DNA from 4 places in the Paraglaciecola sp. L1A13 genome. Region 4 is predicted to be linked to each of the others. Evidence: predicted binding sites of a transcription regulator. Region 4 holds the regulator's gene; each other region holds the start of a gene.
The links. The regulator MetJ, encoded in region 4, represses methionine synthesis genes. The targets are predictions, from matches to a motif close to TAGACGTCTAGACGTCTA.
Positions count from the first base shown of each region.

Region 1 (4,994 bases), 410 kb from region 4:
GGCCGGCTTATATATTCGCCTAAGAACTTCTTGGGAGCCAGTTTAGTAGCGGGTCAACAACAAGCATTTGTGGGGCTTATCGCCAAGCAATTGGAATTCTTTCGTTTAAGTGCCGAGCAACAACTCAATATGCCGGTGGATACTGCTGTCATAGGCCGCCCGGTGAAATTTCATGGTACTAGGGGGCAAGAAGGTAATAATCAAGCTATTGATATTATGACCCAAGCGGCAACTCTGGCCGGATTTGCCCATGTTGAATTTCTAGAAGAGCCTATAGCTGCGGCTTATAAAATTGAACGAACCCTGGATAAACATACCAATGTGCTGGTAGCCGACATTGGTGGCGGTACCACAGATATCTGTTGCATTAAATTATCACCGGAAAAGCAAGCCAACCATGATCGTCAGCAAGATGTACTGTCGGTCACGGGAGCGCGTTTAGGTGGTATGGAATGTGACAAAAACCTTATTATTAAAAGCATTGCTCCCACTATGGGGCGCGGTATGTTGATGCGTAATGGGTTGCCAGTGCCTCCAACATTCTTTTCTGACATGTGTGCGGTTGACGATATTCCAAAACTTAATCAATTTTTCTCAGACGAGTACTGGTTAGATATTGTTCAAACCAAGTCTGATGTAAAAGAGCCTAAGTTATTGGCACGACTGTTAACCGTTCAAGAAGAGAAATTATCAGCCAGATTGGTTAACTCCGCGCGTTTGGCAAAAGAAATGCTTTCCTCGAAAGACACCATCACCTTGCCTCTGCATTATATCGAGCCGGACTACGATGTAGATATCACTATCGAAGAACTTAGTAGTTCGATGCAATCGTGGATGAGTAAGGTAAAAGCGTTGGTGACCGAGTGTTTACGAAACAGCATTGAACCACCTGAAATGTTATTTATTACGGGGGGAATGAGTTTGTCGCCCATCGTAAAAAAAGAGCTAGAGGAAGTGATGTTGCCCCACTTACCCGTGATGCAAGGAGACGCGTTTAATTCTGTGTGTGAAGGTTTGGGTATTCAAGCCGCGCTGTTAGCTCAGCGCGTAGCCGAAACTTCTAGCAAATAAAATGCTTAGCTGTTCTAAGGGGAAGTGATTCAAGCGGTTAAGCATTATATTACCGGTATACGCTAAGTTTCGTTACACTTCGAGTACACAAATCCGTAAATCTATTTTTGGTTATTATGCAGCTCATTGAAATTAATAAAGCCCGTTATCGACGCCATTTAAACTTGGTAATAGTGGGATGTATAGCAGGCTTGGCAGTAGGGAGTTTAACTATTTCACAAGGGTTGATTGCCTTATTCCCCGATGACAGTGGTAGCCATTTTCACTGGAATTTGCTCGGCGTGGTAGTAACAAGTCTAACGTTAGGGTGGTTACTCAATAAATACCGAACTCACGATTTTATGACCGAAGTCGTATATGTTTGGGAGTTAAAGCAAGCACTGAATAAAATAAACCGCAAAATGCGTAAACTTAAAGCGGCCGCTGAACAAGGTAACGCTAATGCGTTACTCGCACTGCAATATAGTTATGCTGGCTCACGGTTATTATGGCAGCTGGACGACAACACCATTATTATGGATGACTTAGCGATTGAACAAGCCAAGCTTGATGTGCTTGCGGCACAATATAATTTAACGTTAGACCCTAACGATTACGACGCTCGAATTTTAAAGCAATTTTAAGGCTCGTAATAATCCGCGCCGCAGCGAGTAGCAGATTCGTTTACCCTTACTGGTCAAGCGAACGCATCCATAACTAGGTCATATTTTAGCCGTTTATTTACGTTATCTTATTTTCACAAATAATGCTTTTGTGCGTTGTTTAGACGATAAACGGTAAAATAATTTCCAAGTAGAATGAAAATGCATAATAAATCTCACAACAAGACGTCTAGATGGTTGACATATAGACGTCTATACGGCAAATTGAGCCCATGAACGTAGATTCAAATATAATAACAAGCACCACCGGCATGATTATGATTATCACCTCTTTGAGGTGATCGCTGGCTTGTGCATATCGAACAGACATAAAGCCCGCAAATTAAAGCGGGCTTTTTTGTTATTAGCGCAGCAAAAAAGTTAATTACTGGTTATTCCGTCGCGTCAAAAACGGAGTGTGAATAACCACACTAGGAGCAAAATACATGAAGGTGTTGAAGTTTGGCGGTTCGTCATTAGCCGATGCAGAGCGTTACTTACGGGTAAAAGACATTTGTTTAGATACCCATGCAACCAGCGGCTCTGCCGTTGTGTTATCAGCCCCTAAAGGTGTAACCAATGCATTATCTTTGTTATGCGAAGAAGCCAGCAGCGGTAAGGATTACGGCGAATTGTTCGCTAAGCTGAACATGGTGCTCTTCGGTATTTTAGATGATTTAAACGATACCCTTCCTGAATTTGATGACAGCAAGCTTGCCCCTTACATTCAAAAAGTATTGAATGAATTGAACCAGCATCTTGAAGGCTTTGCATTATTACGTTGTGCTCCTGAGTCTGTAGTTGCAAAAATTTTAAGCATCGGCGAATACATGAGCGTTAATATATTTAGCCAAATATTGACGACTCTTGGTACTAAAAATCAAATTATTGACCCTGCTGAATTAATTTTAGCGGAAGGAGATTACCTCGATAGTATTGCTGATGTTGCCGTCAGTAAAGCGCGCTTCAGTGAAGTCGATAGCTCGGGCGACGTAGTACTTATTATGCCTGGCTTTGTAGCGGTCAATGCGGAAGGTGAAAAAGTCACGTTAGGCCGCAACGGTTCTGACTATTCAGCAGCTATATTAGCGGCCTGTATTGGTGCCGAGTGTTGTGAAATTTGGACCGACGTAGACGGGGTTTATAACGCGGATCCGAACCAAGTTGATGGTGCAGTGCTACTCGACAAGTTGACTTATCAAGAAGCTATGGAGTTATCTTACTTCGGCGCAAAAGTATTGCATCCGAAAACGATTGGTCCGATTGCTCAGCATCATATCCCTTGTCTTATTCGTAATACTCTTAATCCTGCTGCACCAGGTACGCTTATCAGTAATGAAGCGAGCACTAAGTGGACGAGTGTAAAAGGCATTTCACATCTGGATGATATGACCATGTTTAATGTGGCAGGTCCAGGCATGAAAGGCATGGTCGGTATGGCTAGTCGCGTATTCGAAGTCATGTCGAATGCGAATATCTCTATTAGCTTAATCACGCAGTCATCTTCTGAGTACAGCATTAGCTTCTGTATTCATAGTAAAGATGCGGTTCGTGCTCAAGACTTATTAGAAGACTCTTTTGCGCTTGAGTTAGCCAACAATTTACTTGACCCAATTGAAGTGCGTCATGACTTAGCGATAGTGACCTTAGTGGGAGATGGTATGCGCCACTCACAGGGATTAGCGGCTAAGTTTTTTAGTTCTTTAGCACAAGCGCGTGTTAATAACGTTGCGATCGCTCAGGGTTCATCGGAGCGTTCAATTTCAACAGTGATTGAAAGCAGCAAAGCGAAGAAAGCAGTAAAAGTGGTTCATCAGAATTTCTTCTCAAATTTACATGCCATAGATGTATTCTTGGTTGGTTGTGGCACCGTAGGCAAAGAATTGCTTGGCCAAATATCCCGTCAACAAGCGGTATTGCTTGAACGTGGCATAAGTTTAAAAATCTACGGTATCGCCAATAGCCGTAAACTATTATTACAGGCTGGTGGTGTTGATTTAGACGACGATTGGGCAGCACAGCTTAACGCTAGTGAATCGTCATTGTCGGTTGATAAGTTACAAGATTTTGTAATGCGTAATAGCTTGGTTAACCCTGTCGTGATTGATTGTACTAGCAGTTCAGTTATCGCCAAGTTGTATGTAGAGCTAATGAATGGTGGTTTCCATGTGGTCACACCAAATAAAAAGGCTAATACGGCTTCTTATGCTTATTACCAACAGTTGCGTGAAACAGCCCAATCGACGAATCGCCAGTTCTTGTATGAAACGACCGTTGGCGCTGGTTTACCTGTTATTGATAACCTACAAAAACTCATTTACGCAGGGGATGAACTTCAGCGTTTTGAAGGGATTTTATCTGGTTCGTTATCGTTTGTATTTGGTAAGTTAGACGAGGGTTTAACCTTATCCCAAGCAACTGAAATCGCTAAAAAGAACGGATTTACTGAACCAGACCCCAGAGATGATTTAAGCGGTACCGACGTTGCTCGCAAATTATTGATTATGGCCCGTGAAGCGGATTTAAAGCTTGAGTTAGACGATATTCAGATTGAACCCGTGTTACCGCCACATTTCGATTCTAGCGGCAGCGTAGATGAGTTTATGAATAAACTACCTGAACTAGATGCGTTGTACGCCGAAAAAGTCAACGCGGCTAAAGAAGAGGGTAAAGTTCTGCGTTATGTTGGCTCTATCAGCAAAGGTAAGTGTGTGGTATCTATCCAAGCTGTAGGGGCAGATCATCCTTTATATGTAATTAAAGAAGGTGAAAATGCTTTGGCAATTCACAGTAACTACTATCAACCTATCCCTTATGTAATACGTGGATACGGTGCCGGTGCGGCGGTAACTGCCGCCGGTGTGTTTGCTGATGTATTACGAACAATGCCATGGAAACAAGACGTGTGATGAGTGAATTAGACGATATGAAAGGAAAAGTACTGCGTGCTTTTGCTCCTGCATCAACCGGCAATGTTAGCTTGGGCTTTGACATACTCGGCGCAGCTTTAAAACCGATTGACGGCACTGTGTTAGGGGATGAAGTTGATCTTGAATTAGCCAGCGAATTTAGTCTTGAAGTCAAAGGCGCATTTGCGCATAAATTGCCGGCAGACCACGACACTAATATCGTCACGTGCTGTTATCGTCACTTCGTGAGCGTGTTAAGTGATAAAGGCGTAAATTTGCCTGCGGTAAAGATGACCTTACACAAGCACCTGCCTATCGGCAGCGGCTTAGGGTCAAGCGCCGCATCTGTGGTGGCGGCGTTGCACGGCTTAAA
Region 1 is NZ_CP047024.1:4,147,749-4,152,742, reverse strand. It holds gene GQR89_RS17470 (Hsp70 family protein) at 1-1,071, shown strand, start outside; gene GQR89_RS17465 (DUF3087 domain-containing protein) at 1,188-1,694, shown strand; gene thrA (bifunctional aspartate kinase/homoserine dehydrogenase I) at 2,159-4,621, shown strand; gene thrB (homoserine kinase) at 4,621-4,994, shown strand, end outside.
Region 1: the regulator MetJ is predicted to act here: its motif matches at 1,919-1,936, upstream of thrA (bifunctional aspartate kinase/homoserine dehydrogenase I).

Region 2 (4,994 bases), 1.1 Mb from region 4:
TGCATCGGTTATTGTACCTGAAATCATAACCGGTAAGAATTTGCCTAACGCTTCAAATACAGTATCAACGGCAAAAGCCGCAGCTTTGGCATTGAGTGTGTCGAATATGGTTTCTATCATGATCAAATCAGCACCGCCTTCGATCAATCCATGCGTTGCTTCTACATATGCTTCGACTAATTGATCAAACGTTACGTTACGCTCACCGGGATCATTTACATTTGGTGAAATGGATGCTGTGCGACTCGTCGGCCCTAACACACCAGCCACAAAACGGGGTTTATCAGGTGTTAATGCGGAGTATTTATCAGCCGCTTTACGCGCTAATTTCGCTGCCTCTATATTTATCTCCTTAGCAAGAGATTGCATATTGTAATCAGCCATTGAAATCGTAGTGGCATTAAAAGTGTTCGTTTCAATAATATCCGCCCCAGCTGCAAGATAAGCGCAATGAATATCATAAATCGCATCAGGCTGAGTCAAAGTCAGTAAATCATTGTTGCCTTTGACATCACTCTGCCAATCTATAAATCGCTCACCTCGGTAATCATCTTCTTGAAAATCATGAGCCTGGATCATGGTTCCCATGGCGCCATCTAAAATAAGAATGCGTTTTTTTGCAGCGTCGTGTAAGGTTTGTTCGGAGGATACTGTTGACACTATATTTCCTTTAAAACTGATAAATAATTTGCTCTAATCTTTCTTTGACAATGATGCCAAATCATAGGGCGTGTTCTGATATACGTAATAGTTTAACCAATTGGTAAACAGCAAACTACCATGAGCTCGCCAAGTCACCATAGGTGCCTGGGTTGGATCATCTTCAGGATAGTAATTTTCGGGAATAATTGCCTCTAAACCGGCGTTAACGTCTCGCTGGTATTCTTGAGCTAAGCTGTCAGGATCATATTCTGGGTGCCCTGTAACAAACACTAAGCGTTTATCCTCTGATGCAACAATATATGCCCCTGTTTTTTCAGAACTCGCGAGTACTTTCAATCCATCCACAGATTCGTAATCAGCGACGCTGATTTCACCATAGCGTGAATGCGGCGCATTAAATATGGGATCAAAACCGCGCATTAGCTCATTGTGTTCATTTTGCACCTGATGTGGAAAAATCCCACTCAATTTGACGTCTCGTAAACTGCGATTCTTGCCAAAAAAATGATATAGCGCAGCGTGGGCTGCCCAACATGAAAATAAGGTGGACTGGACATGTTGCCGAGCCCACTCCAACACAACCTTCATTCTTTCCCAGTATTTAACATCATCGTAATCCAGCAGCGCCAAAGGCGCACCTGTTACAATTAATCCGTCATATTGCTTATCAGCCACGTCATCAAAGTTGTGATAGAAGGCTTTCATATGGGATTCAGGTGTGTTTTTGGGCGCCTTGTTATCGATACGAATCAAATCTACATTAATTTGCAGGGGAGTATTCGACAACAAACGCAAAAACTGCACTTCCGTTTCTAACTTATTCGGCATTAAGTTCAAGATACCCACTTCCAGCGGACGGATATCCTGCATGGCAGCACGGTCGGTATCCATTATAAAAATATTCTCACTATTTAAAATGCTCTGTGCGGGCAATTCAGTAGGAATACGAATAGGCATCATGGCTCCAAGATGTGTTGAGATGCTCTAAATTTGGAGCAAAACGAGATGAATGTCAACATCTTTACGTCTAGACGTCTAAACGTAAACTATTTAAAAATATTCATTTTTTATGGGTAAACGGCAATCGTTTGGGATTACTGCAAATGGTAAGATTGTCTCGCTGCGCTTTGAATTCAAGAGATTAATACGTTGTATCAAATGCAGTAATTTACCGCCCCAAGTATAGTTTAAAGCCAATGCAGATGGTAAACGAGTGCCATCAGGGCACAAATGAAAAAGGGGCACCTTTGAGGCAAGGAGTGATATAAAGCGGTAGTAAGTTAGGTAAAACTAATCTGACAAGGGAGGAATAATAAAACAAGACCGTAAACGATTAACCCTTATGAAGGTTGTAAATTAGCTCGGCTTCGGCCTTAGGCATATCGCACTCATGCATTAACTCTTCAACCGAGTAGCCGCTTGCGACTAGCTTTGCCGCTTGTTGATACAAACGGCTTTGGGGATCTTGATTAGCAAGTTGCTCTTGCTGAACGGCAGTTTGCTTAACCGTCGTGACCAACGCTTTTATTTTGTCACCCATGCCGATGCTACCCACTCGTACTTCTTGCAACTCCTGTTGATTAACAAGCAATTGCTCTTGCAACGCCGCCAAACGCGTTTGTTGCTGTTCGCATTTTTCTTGCAACCCCGCGATACGCTTTGTCAGCACAGTACAAACACCAATAAATAGCACTATGGCGATAATAATAACCAAGTAAATCAGATGATTTATTTCCACATTTGCGTCCAGTTGCATTACTAATTAGTGTTACGAATTAAATATTCGTTAACTCATCCCACTCTTCATCGCTCAAGAGTTTGTTCAGATCGACCAAAATTAACAACTGACCGTCACGATTACTCACACCTTGAATAAACTTAGCGCTCTCTTCCGTTCCAACATTTGGTGCACTATCAATTTCCGATGAACGTAAGTAAACCACTTCGGCAACACTGTCGACCAATATACCTAGCACCTGCTCTTCAGATTCGATAATAACGATACGTGTGCTGTCAGTTAAATCCGTTGGTTCTAATCCAAAGCGAGCACGAGTATCAATAACAGTGACGACATTGCCGCGAAGGTTAATAATGCCTAACACGTAATCAGGCGCACCGGGTACTGGCGCAATTTCGGTGTGGCGTAAGACCTCTTGTACCTGCATAACGTTAATGCCATAGGTCTCTTCACCTAACTTGTAAGTTACCCATTGCAATACTTCATCATTGCGATCAGAAGATGCGTTACTTGATGTTCTATCTTCAGTCATATTTCTACTCCAGCATCAATTTGCTAGTTATCATTGCTATTCATACCTTGATCAAGCAAACGAATAAGTTGCTTAACATTTACCAAGGCACACATTTTTTTCTTTACCATGCCACTGAGCCACGTACGCTTGCCATCAAACTTGCGCCACTTTACATCATCGGGTTGCAAAGTAATGGTGTCAATAATACGTTCGCACGCTAATCCCCATCCACTGTTATCTAACGTAATAAGGTATTGATTTTTCGCTGAATCAGCTAGTTTTTCGTTACCTTTTTCCGGCATAACCCACATAGCGGTATCCACTACGTTCATTTTATCATCACGGTGTAGCATGACACCTTTGAACCAACTGGGTTTACCAAAAATTGGCGTTACTTCTGCTAGTTGATGTATTCCCCCTAGCTCGGTTAAAGGAAGCGCTAGCGATAGTCCCGCAACTTCAAAAATAAGCGCTTGAAACGGTTCTGAATATATACCCGTATCTTGTGCATTGCCGTCGACGGCGCTGTCTGTGGCATCTTGGACTTTTTCCGTTAGGTTAGCCTTTGGTGCTTCTGCCTGTAACCCGCTAACCGAACCGATTAACGGCTCTTCTAATGCTTTATCTTCTCGGCTATCGTCGCTTATCGTTTGCTCAGGCGCTGCGTCAATAACATCAGCCTCTGAGCGAAGCAATACTGATGCACTGTCCAGTAATTTACTGACGTGCTCTAGCGGCTCAAAATTGCTATCGTCTTCGGTAAGTAAGGAAGACAGATATTCTTCCATCACATCTTTCTTACCAAACGTTCTGCGACTCATTTAGCTACCTCTAGTAGACGTAAATGACGTAATAAACTGGTATAGGCTAATACACCTCGAGCTTTTGGTGCATGAATCGATGGAAGAGAATGATTTGCGCTGGCGTCACGAAATTTTGTATCTATAGGTATTAAGCCCTGCCACACTGAATCACCATGAGTTTCACGTAAGGTGTGATACGCCCCAATCGCCGCTTTTACGCGCTTATCAAACATAGTCGGAACTATGGTGTAACTAAATTTCTTGCGCAAGGATTGCTGCATAATGTGCAGTGAATCAAGCATTCTATCTAAACCCTTTAGTGCCAAAAATTCAGTTTGTACAGGTATAACGACTCGAGTGGATGCAGCTAACGCGTTAACCATCAGTACACCTAAAACAGGTGGGCAATCGATAATCGCATATTCGAATTCATCATCGAGCAGTGCCAACGCTTTTTTCAAAATGAGTCCCATGCCACTTTGATTACCTAGTTTACGGTCCAAGGTAGCTAGCGCCATGCTAGCCGGCAGGATGAATAGTGAATCAAGTTTTGTCGGACACAGGCAATCTAAAACAGTGTCTTTATCTAAAGGATTATCATGCACAAACACATCATATAAGCTGCGAGTCAGATCCTCAGAATCAATACCAAAATAATAACTCAAAGACGCGTGAGGATCGGTGTCTACTAGAATCACCTTTGCCCCACGTTGAGCTAGCAAACCACCTAGGGTAACCGCTGTCGTAGTTTTACCGACTCCCCCTTTTTGGTTTGCAACAGTCCACACCTTCACGTTAATTACCTTTTAGTGGCTTATTGGTCGCATTGCAAATACATCCTTTTGCCTGAGCAATCGGGATAAAACACGCTAAACCATTTCTTTTACAATATTGCTTTCAAACGAATCAATAGAAAACTCTCTTTCGGCAATCCCTGAAGACATCACGGCTTGTGGCATACCATATACCACAGAGCTTCTCTCATCTTGGGCCCAAATTTTTGCACCTTTCTTCTTAAGCTCACTAGCACCTACTTTCCCGTCAGCCCCCATACCGGTAAGAATAATGCCGAGCACATCCCCACCATAAACTTTAGCAACAGACTCAAAGGTAATGTCCACGCTGGGCTTATACAATATATCGGCATTGTCCGGCGCATCATAAACACTAAATTTCACTCTATGACCATCATTTTTAACAATCAGTTGACGTCCACCTGGCGCAAGATAAGCCACTCCTGCCTCAACAATTTCACCGTCTTCCGCTTCTTTCACAG
Region 2 is NZ_CP047024.1:3,477,647-3,482,640, forward strand. It holds gene GQR89_RS14655 (homocysteine S-methyltransferase family protein) at 1-660, opposite strand, end outside; gene metA (homoserine O-succinyltransferase) at 694-1,620, opposite strand; gene GQR89_RS14665 (DUF2802 domain-containing protein) at 1,997-2,401, opposite strand; gene GQR89_RS14670 (chemotaxis protein CheW) at 2,439-2,933, opposite strand; gene GQR89_RS14675 (chemotaxis protein CheW) at 2,957-3,736, opposite strand; gene GQR89_RS14680 (ParA family protein) at 3,733-4,512, opposite strand; gene GQR89_RS14685 (chemotaxis response regulator protein-glutamate methylesterase) at 4,588-4,994, opposite strand, start outside.
Region 2: the regulator MetJ is predicted to act here: its motif matches at 1,684-1,701, upstream of metA (homoserine O-succinyltransferase).

Region 3 (4,994 bases), 750 kb from region 4:
AAGCATTAGTATCTTTACAACAGTAATGACCAGTGGTGACAATAAAGAAATTATTGTACCTAATGGACAAATTTACGGTGGCACAATCACTAACTATTCTGCGAAAGAAACGCGTCGTGTAGACATGATAGTGGGTATTGGTTACGACGCTGATCTTAAACGCGCTAAAGAAGTGCTTAAAGAAATGGTTGCTGCTGATTCACGCATTTTACAAGACCCAGCTCCAACCGTAGCGGTTGCTGAACTTGCCGATAGCAGTGTGAACTTTGTTGTTCGCCCTTGGGTAAATGCTGCAGACTATTGGGGTGTTAAATTCGACTTTACTGAAGCGGTTAAACTACGTTTCGATCAAGAAGGCATTTCAATTCCATTTCCACAAATGGATGTGCACCTTCACAAAGATCCAGAGTAACTGTCTTTGGATTAAAAAAATGCCGCTTTAAGCGGCATTTTTTATGTCTATGATTTAATGGAAATACTATTTTTTGCACTGAGGACGGTCTTTTGCCTGACGGTATAAGCTCATCGCTGGGGCCATATTTTCACTGAGTTTTTCAATGCGGCTTTGGGGAGCGGGATGAGTTGATAATAGCTCAGGCTGCCGATTATCACCGCTAGCTTTCGCCATATTTTCCCACAAATTCACCGACTGCTGTGGATTGAAACCAGACGTAGCCATTAATTGTAAACCAATTAAATCAGCTTCGGTTTCGTGTGTGCGGCTGAACGGTAATTGCACACCGACCTGAACGCCCATACCGATGGCGGCCATGATCATACTGTTATTGGCAATTTGATTCGCTTGCAATAACTGATTGGTTGCTTCCATCCCAATTCCAATAAGTGTGCTACTGGACATACGTTCGTTGCCATGTTCAGCAATCACGTGACCTATCTCATGGCCTATAACCGCCGCTAGTTGATCTTGATTTTCCGCTACCTCAAGCAACCCAGTATAAACACCAATTTTGCCGCCAGGAAGGGCGAATGCATTGACCTGAGGGTCATCGAAAACGACTAATTCCCATTCACCAGCAAACACCGATTTAGGCACATGCTTCGTAATGGCATCAGCCACACAAGAAACAAATTGATTAGTAACGGGGATTTTAGATACTTTTTGCTCTGTCTTCATGCCATCAAAGGTTTGTTGTCCCATATTGGCCAGTTGATCCGAAGAATAAAGTTTAAGTTGATTTCGCCCCAGTGGTGATTTTGCGCAGCTTGTCAACAGCAAAGTAGAGACACAGACGGCGGTGAACACTTTACTCAAAGAAAATGGCATGACGTACTTCCTGTGAAATAATTTAGTTATAATGTTAAGGATACTACCCTGTTCTCGTTGTTCAGTTAATACTTAACTTAAGGTATAAAAAAACGCATTGAGCGTTAGCGCAATGCGTTTTTTGGTGATTAAACGCGCAATATATAACGTATCGCGGCACAATAACCCGTTGTTACTTAGCCCCTGCACGCAAAGCTTCGGCTTTATCGGTTTTTTCCCATGGGAATTCTTCGCGGCCAAAGTGACCGTACGCGGCCGTCGCTTTATAAATTGGGCGCTCTAAATCAAGCATCTTGATTAGGCCATAGGGGCGTAACTCAAAATGTTCGCGTACCAATGCAGTTAATGCTTCATCTGAAATTTGGCCTGTGCCAAAGGTATCAATATTGATAGAGGTAGGTTCAGCAACACCAATAGCATAAGAAATCTGAATCTCACAGCGTTTGGCGAGACCTGCCGCAACGATATTTTTGGCCACATAGCGTCCAGCATAGGCTGCACTGCGGTCAACTTTAGAAGGATCTTTACCAGAAAACGCTCCACCACCATGACGTGCCATACCGCCGTACGTATCAACAATGATTTTACGTCCAGTCAAACCACAATCACCCATTGGTCCGCCGATAACAAAACGACCTGTTGGATTAATAAAATATTTGGTTTGCGCCGTTAACCATTTCGCTGGCAATACCGGTTTAATGATTTCTTCCATTACCGCTTCACGCAATTGTTCAGTGGTAATTGAATCACAATGCTGGGTTGATAATACCACTGCATCAATACCCACAGGCACATTGTCTTCATAAATAAACGTTACTTGGCTTTTTGCATCTGGGCGTAGCCAGTCTAGTTGACCACTTTTACGCACTTCAGCCTGTCGTTTCATCAAACGATGGGCATAAGTCACGGGTGCTGGCATGAGTACGTCGGTTTCGTCACTGGCGTAACCAAACATTAAGCCTTGATCACCAGCTCCTTGGTCTTCAGGACGAGAGCGGTCTACCCCTTGGTTAATATCAGGAGATTGTTTACCAATAGCGTTTAGAACGGCACATGAATCGGCATCAAAACCCATATCTGAATGGGTGTATCCAATTTCACGTACGGTATTACGTGTGAGCTCTTCAATATCAACCCAAGCATTGGTAGTGACTTCGCCACCTACCATGACCATGCCGGTTTTTACGTACGTTTCACAGGCCACGCGGGCCTTGGGATCTTGCGTTAGAATGGCGTCAAGTACCGCATCAGAAATCTGATCTGCGATTTTGTCTGGGTGCCCTTCGGATACCGACTCGGAGGTAAAAAGATGCTTTGCCATGTAGGATCCTTATTAAATAAAAAAATACTAATTAATATAGTGACATTTTACTGATTAAGATCAAAAATACCAGTCTTTACTTCTAGACGTCCAAACGGCTGGGCGTAAACGAACCGTTCCAGTAAAAAAAAGTCAATGACAAATGGAGTTTCGTTATGTTTTGTCGTTGCAGTTAGGCGAGGCCTAAGCCAGAATATAGAGCTAAATCGATCGCTATCTTACTATTCTAAGCAATTTTGACCGCGACCGTAAACCAGCCACTAATAATCAGGAGACCACATGCCTTCACGTCAACAACTCGCTAACGCAATCCGTGCGCTTAGTATGGATGCAGTACAACAGGCTAATTCAGGACACCCAGGCGCCCCTATGGGCATGGCCGATATTGCCGAAGTATTGTGGAATGATTTTTTAAAGCACAATCCTGCTAATCCGAAATGGGCGAACCGTGACCGGTTTATTATGTCCAACGGCCATGGCTCGATGTTAGTTTACTCGCTATTGCATTTGACGGGTTATGCATTGCCAATTGAAGAACTGAAAAATTTCCGTCAGTTACATTCTAAAACTCCTGGTCATCCAGAGTATGGTTATGCACCAGGCGTTGAAACAACTACTGGCCCACTAGGTCAGGGTATTAGTAATGCTGTGGGCATGGCGATTGCGGAAAAGGTGCTCGCTGCACAATTTAACCAAGAAAAATTCGATATTGTAGATCATTTTACCTATTGCTTCTTGGGTGATGGTTGCTTGATGGAAGGTATTTCACATGAAGCTTGTTCGCTAGCGGGTACGTTAGGGCTAGGCAAACTTGTGATGTTTTGGGATGACAATGGTATCTCTATCGATGGTAACGTAAAAGGTTGGTTCACTGACAACACGCCTGCACGATTTGAAGCCTATGGATGGCAAGTCATTGCACATGTTGATGGTCATGATCCAGAAGCAATTAAAGCGGCTGTTGAAAAGGCGAAAGCCAATACTACTCAACCGACCTTAATCTGTTGTAAAACCGTGATCGGTTTTGGTTCACCCAATAAATCAGGTAGCCATGACTCACACGGCTCGCCTTTAGGCGTGGATGAGATTGCCGCAACCCGTGAATTCTTAAAATGGCCTTATGCTCCTTTTGAAATTCCAAATGATATTTATGCAGGATGGGACGCTAAATCAGCTGGTTCTGAACGTGAACAAGCTTGGAATGAGCAATTTTCAGCTTATGAGAAAGCACACCCTGAATTAGCCGCAGAATTAACACGTCGTTTAAATGGCGATTTGCCAGCTGATTTTGCTGAAAAAGCACAAGCTTTTATAGAGCAATCTCAAGAAAAAGCAGAAAATATTGCTAGTCGTAAAGCATCTCAGAACTCTATCGAAGCCTTTGCTTCTATTATGCCTGAAATTCTAGGTGGTTCAGCGGATTTAGCCGGTTCAAACTTGACTTTGTGGTCTAAATCTAAAGGTGTAACCGCAGATGATGCCAGTGGTAACTACTTATACTACGGTGTACGTGAATTCGGCATGAGCGGTATTATGAATGGCCTTGGTCTGCATGGCGGCTTCCGACCTTTCGGCGCAACCTTTTTAATGTTTATGGAATATGCACGAAATGCCGTACGTATGGCCTCATTGATGGGTATTCCTAACATCTTCGTTTATACCCACGACTCAATTGGTCAAGGTGAAGATGGCCCAACGCATCAACCGATTGAACAGATTGCTAACTTGCGCTTAACGCCAAATTTAGACACGTGGCGTCCTTGTGACGGTGCTGAAACTGCCGTCGCATGGAAGTCAGCTTTAGAGCGTAAAGATGGTCCAAGTGCATTAGTATTTAGTCGTCAAGGTTTACCTGCACAAGCGCGTAATGCACAGCAATTAGCTAACGTGGCTAAGGGCGGTTACGTTCTGAAGGATTGCGATAGCACTCCTCAGGTTATTTTAATTGGTACAGGTTCTGAAGTAGGCGTTGCTATGGATGCTGCTGAACAACTTAGCGCTAAAGGTGTTGCTGTTCGCGTGGTGTCTATGCCAAGTACATCTGTGTTTGACCAGCAAGATGCTGCATATCGAGAAACTGTATTACCTCGAGCAGTGACTGCTCGGGTTGCAGTTGAAGCAGCTCATGTGGATTACTGGAGCAAATACGTTGGGCTTGACGGCGCAGTGGTGGGTATGACTACTTTCGGTGAGTCAGCACCTGGTGGCGTATTGCTGAAACACTTTGGTATAACAGCCGATGCAGTAGCCGAGAAGGCACAAGGTTTATTGAATTCTTAGGAAATGCCTTCCAGTTGAAACAATAAAACTATAATCTAAGGCGCTCTCAAGCGCCTTAGTTGTTTTAGCGAATTAATAATAGCGAATATACTTTTTCAATAAGAGTCG
Region 3 is NZ_CP047024.1:3,813,002-3,817,995, reverse strand. It holds gene GQR89_RS16200 (mechanosensitive ion channel family protein) at 1-412, shown strand, start outside; gene GQR89_RS16195 (M48 family metallopeptidase) at 479-1,285, opposite strand; gene metK (methionine adenosyltransferase) at 1,458-2,606, opposite strand; gene tkt (transketolase) at 2,886-4,886, shown strand.
Region 3: the regulator MetJ is predicted to act here: its motif matches at 2,682-2,699, upstream of metK (methionine adenosyltransferase).

Region 4 (4,994 bases):
TGCTCTAACACCTAACATATGGCAAATAGCATAACTTAATTCACAACGGTTCAATGTGTAAAAATGAAAATCTCGAATGCCTTCTTTAGCCAATACTTTGACCATATCCATAGCGATACTCGCCCCCATCAAATTACGCGTAGTTTGATCATCTGAATCTAAGCCGTCATACATTTTGTGAAGCCAACTGGGCACATGCACATTGGTAAAACCGGCAAAACGCTGCAAAGTGTTATAGTTGGTAACAGGCAGAATGCCAGGCACTATGTCCATGTCGATACCAGCCGCTGCGGCTCTGTCTCTAAAACGTAAAAATACCTCAGCGTCAAAAAAGAACTGACTAATTGCCTGATTCGCTCCTGCTTCTGCTTTGCGCTTTAGGTTTAACAAATCAAACTGGCTGTTTGGTGCTTCTGGATGCTTTTCTGGATAAGCGGCAACAGCAATATCAAAATCAGCCACATCCCGGAGCAAGGCCACTAAATCGGATGCATAGGATACATGTTCGGTATATCCTTCTGGCAAATCGCCGCGTAAGGCTACAATTTTACGAATACCGCTAGCCCAGTAGTCTTTGGCGATTTGTTTCAATTCTTCGCGACTTGCATCAACGCACGTTAAATGCGGAGCTGCTGCAATACCAGTTTCACTTTGAATGCGTTTAACAATTTCATGGGTACGATCACGTTCACCGCTATTCGCACCGTAAGTGACCGACATATATTTGGGTTTTAACGGGGCCAATCGTTCAACCGATTTCCACAATGTTTGTTCCATCGTTTCTGTTTTCGGTGGAAAAAATTCAAATGATACATTGATCCCTTTCACTTCTGACAGTGATTGGTTGAGGGCATCGATACCTTGTGCATAAGAGACCATGGAAAGCTCCGTAATTATCTGGACGTTTAGACGTCTAAACTAAACTTTGTACGTAAAGCCGTCAAGATGTTTAGCAGTCTATCGTTGACCTTTATTGTTTAATGGTTAGAATTTCCCCTTATAAGAAAGAAAAAAACGAGTAACCGATGGCCAAAACGACTAAATGGAACGGGAAATACATTCATCCCTATGCTGAACATGGAAAGAAGAGCGAGCAAGTGAAGAAAGTCACTGTCTCGATTCCTCTTAAAGTGCTTAAGGTATTAACGGATGAGCGAACCCGCAGACAAGTAAACAATCTTCGTCACGCGACGAATTCAGAATTATTGTGTGAAGCATTTTTGCATGCTTTCACTGGGCAGCCTTTGCCAAACGATAACGACTTGCAAAAAGACAACGACAATCGTATTCCTAGTGATGCCTTGCGTATCATGCAAGAAATGGGAATAGATATTGATTCAGAAGAATAGCCCATTTAATTGGGCTATTCAGTTATGTGTAACACTAAGCAGAATTTTTAATTAAGCGTAGTCGTATTGCCCACCACGTGATAGCCCCTGTTGATAAGCAGGACGGGCATGAATACGTCTTACATACGCGTCGATATTTGGATACTCCCCAGAAATATTGCGTGATGCCATCGCTTCTAGCGGAAAACTCATTTGTATATCTGCACCTGATAACGCTTCACCGGCAAACCACTTATTATCAGCCAAGTGCTGCTCAACATATTTAAGGTTGGCAACAAGGTTTAAGCCAAAATAGCCATCCATTACCTTATCCGCAATTTTATTAGCCACCATTTTGACGAAGAACGGCTTGGCGTTTTGACGTACTTTATCAAACACCAGCTTCGCGACCATGGGAGGCATCAATGTACCTTCGGCAAAATGTAACCAATAAGTATATTGACGATACGCTTCAGTATCAGCTTGCGGGATCAGTGCTTTATCACTGTATTTGCGGGCTAAATAGTCAATAATTGCTCCAGATTCAGCGACCGTCACTTCACCATCAGTGATCACTGGGGATTTCCCCAACGGGTGAATTTTTTTCAACGACTCTGGAGCCAAATTAGTCTGCCCATCACGTTGGTAGCGTTGAATCTCATATTCAACCCCCAGCTCCTCTAACATCCATAGAATACGCTGAGAACGGGAATTATTTAGATGGTGGAGTATGATCATAAAGGAGCCTTAGTTTAATTAGTTATATAATTAAGTAAGCTACGCGCAAAACATGAAACTGGCTCATCAAATTTATGAATATGTGCGCATACGAAGCTATCTTAGTTGATACCTTAAAAGAAAAAGAGCTGAAGATATCGCATCATCCAGCTCTTTGATAATTCACTTTAAAAACAAAAGCTTGTACTATTTTCCAGATGGGTCCAAGCTAGAAAAATATGCCGCTAAATTATCGATATCGGTATCACTTAAACCCGCAACCATAGGTGCCATAATCATATTTTTACGTTCGCCTGAGCGAAACGCTTTTAGTTGAATCGATAAATATTGCTCTTTTTGCCCTGCTAGATTCGGATACATAGGAATTTGCGATATTCCGTTAGCGCCATGACATGCCACACACGTCGCCGCTTTAGATTTACCAGCTGCAATGTCGCCAGCGAAAACGTTAGTTGATAGGATGGCGGTCATTGACAGACTCACCACTACACATGTTTTTGATATTAGATTCATAATTGGTCCTTAAAATAACGTCAGTTTTACAATAACCCATTTTACTCGTAATAAAATAGAGGCAGAACGTGAATTTAGATCATTCATATGCAACGCAATTAGGTGACTTAGGTGCCTATGCTCAACCTCTAGAGGTTGCTAACCCTAAACTCATTGAGGTCAACCACACTTTACGCGAAGCGCTGCAACTCCCTGCATCATGGTTTACGCAATCTACCATAACGTCGATGCTATTTGACAACACAAGTTCATTTACGAGGCATTCTTTTGCACAAAAGTATGGTGGTCATCAGTTTGGCGGCTGGAATCCTGACTTAGGTGATGGTCGAGGTTTACTGCTTGGTGAAACACTAGACAATAATGGTCAGCGCTGGGATTTACATCTAAAGGGCGCGGGACCAACCCCGTACTCTCGCTTTGCTGATGGCCGCGCGGTACTGCGCTCAACTTTACGCGAGTATCTTGCCAGCGAAGCCTTGCATCATTTAGGGATCCCTACCTCTAGAGCTCTGTGCTTGATAACGAGTGATGAACCCGTGTACCGGGAAAAACAAGAGCGAGCGGCGATGATGATCCGCATCAGCCAAAGTCATATTCGCTTTGGTCATTTCGAATATTTTTACCACAGTGGCCAAACAGATAAGCTTGAGCGTTTATTTAATTATAGCTTAGAGCATCACTTTTCAACCTGTGCAAAACAAGAAAATCCGCATTTCGCTATGCTCGAACGTATCGTAATGGATACCGCCAGCATGATCGCAAAATGGCAAGCATTCGGCTTTAATCACGGAGTAATGAATACGGACAACATGTCGATACACGGTATTACCTTCGATTTTGGTCCTTACGCCTTCTTAGATGATTTCGACCCAAAATTTGTGTGTAACCATTCTGATCACCAAGGACGATATGCTTTTGAGCAGCAACCGGGTATCGGTTTATGGAACTTAAATGCTCTGGCGCATGCATTTACACCTTATTTAAGTATCGAACAAATTAAAGATGCTTTAGGAGAATACGAAGGACAACTGTTAAGTGAATTTTCTCATCTCATGCGTCAGAAACTCGGCCTATATACCGCAAGCCCATCTACCGCTGAATTAGTTAATCGCTGGTTAGATTTAATCTCTCAAGATAAACGAGACTATCACATAAGCTTTCGCCTGCTATGTGAGGTAGATGAACATCAACCCAATACACAACTTGTGGATCACTTCATTCAACGAGAGGCGGCACAAAGCTGGCTAAACCAATATCAGCACGCTTTAATTGAGCAAAACATTCCTGTCGATGACCGCCAGAACAAAATGCGTGGCGTAAATCCGCAATATGTTTTACGTAATTATCAGGCTCAGCTTGCTATTGACGCTGCAGAAGAAGGGGACTTTTCTCGTTTTAAAAAGTTCTTGCAGGTGCTGCAACAGCCATTTGAATCTAAGTCTGAATATGCAGATTTTGCAAAACCGCCACCTGATTGGGGAAAACATATGGAAATTTCATGCAGCAGTTAATCGAAATAACTAAGGATAAACCCTTTGTTGAAAATGAATATCCGATGTTAGGCTACGCTTCACGATACATATTAAGGTTGTACTCTATCGATGCAACTCATACAGCGATGGTTTCTTAGATAGTGAAAATACGCCATTTAAAACACGTAAATTTGGTGCTCTGCCTGATACTGCTTGTCGCTATGCAGTTACTTCAGGTTGTGCATGCACAGGCTGTTTTAACTCCTGGTGTCATCAAAATCGATAGCGCGTCATCTACCACCGACTTGTTAAGTAAAAGCCAATGGTTAGTCGCTGATAATCGAGTGCAGTTATCCGACGTACAAGAACTGCAAACTTGGCGTGCAGCGTTTTCGCCTCAACCGCTTAGTGCTAATCAAAGCCTGTGGGGCAAAATAACACTGCAAAGTGACAGTACACATCAACCCTATTTTATTAGTATCGATAATCCCCGTATCGATGCGCTTGATATCTATGTTCTGGATGAACGCGAACGCATTATTAATTCCTATCGGTTGGGCACATCACGACCAATGGAAAACCGCGCCTACGGACACAGACTATTTGTTGTGCCTATTGATATGCCCTACGCTCAACCTCGGAATATATACATTAAAGTGCATGACGAAGGGCCTTTAGTGTTCTCTTTCCAGCTCTTTTCTGAATCCGCTTTAATAATAAAAGAACAGCGCTACAGCACGATTTTCGCATTATTTAGCGGTGCGCTTGCCATGATGGTGCTGTATTTTTTGGTTACGTACACCCTATTACGTAGCCCGGTACGATTCTGGTTTTCGGTGGCAAGTGCAGGGTATCTCCTGTTGTTTTTAAACAGCCAAGGCGTTATCAGTCATGTGTCTGGGTTTAATGCTTATATCGATAAGATAAGCACGATGCTAGGTGC
Region 4 is NZ_CP047024.1:4,561,691-4,566,684, forward strand. It holds gene metF (methylenetetrahydrofolate reductase) at 1-879, opposite strand, end outside; gene metJ (met regulon transcriptional regulator MetJ) at 1,026-1,349, shown strand; gene GQR89_RS19355 (glutathione S-transferase family protein) at 1,401-2,066, opposite strand; gene GQR89_RS19360 (cytochrome c) at 2,253-2,579, opposite strand; gene GQR89_RS19365 (YdiU family protein) at 2,648-4,090, shown strand; gene GQR89_RS19370 (EAL domain-containing protein) at 4,258-4,994, shown strand, end outside.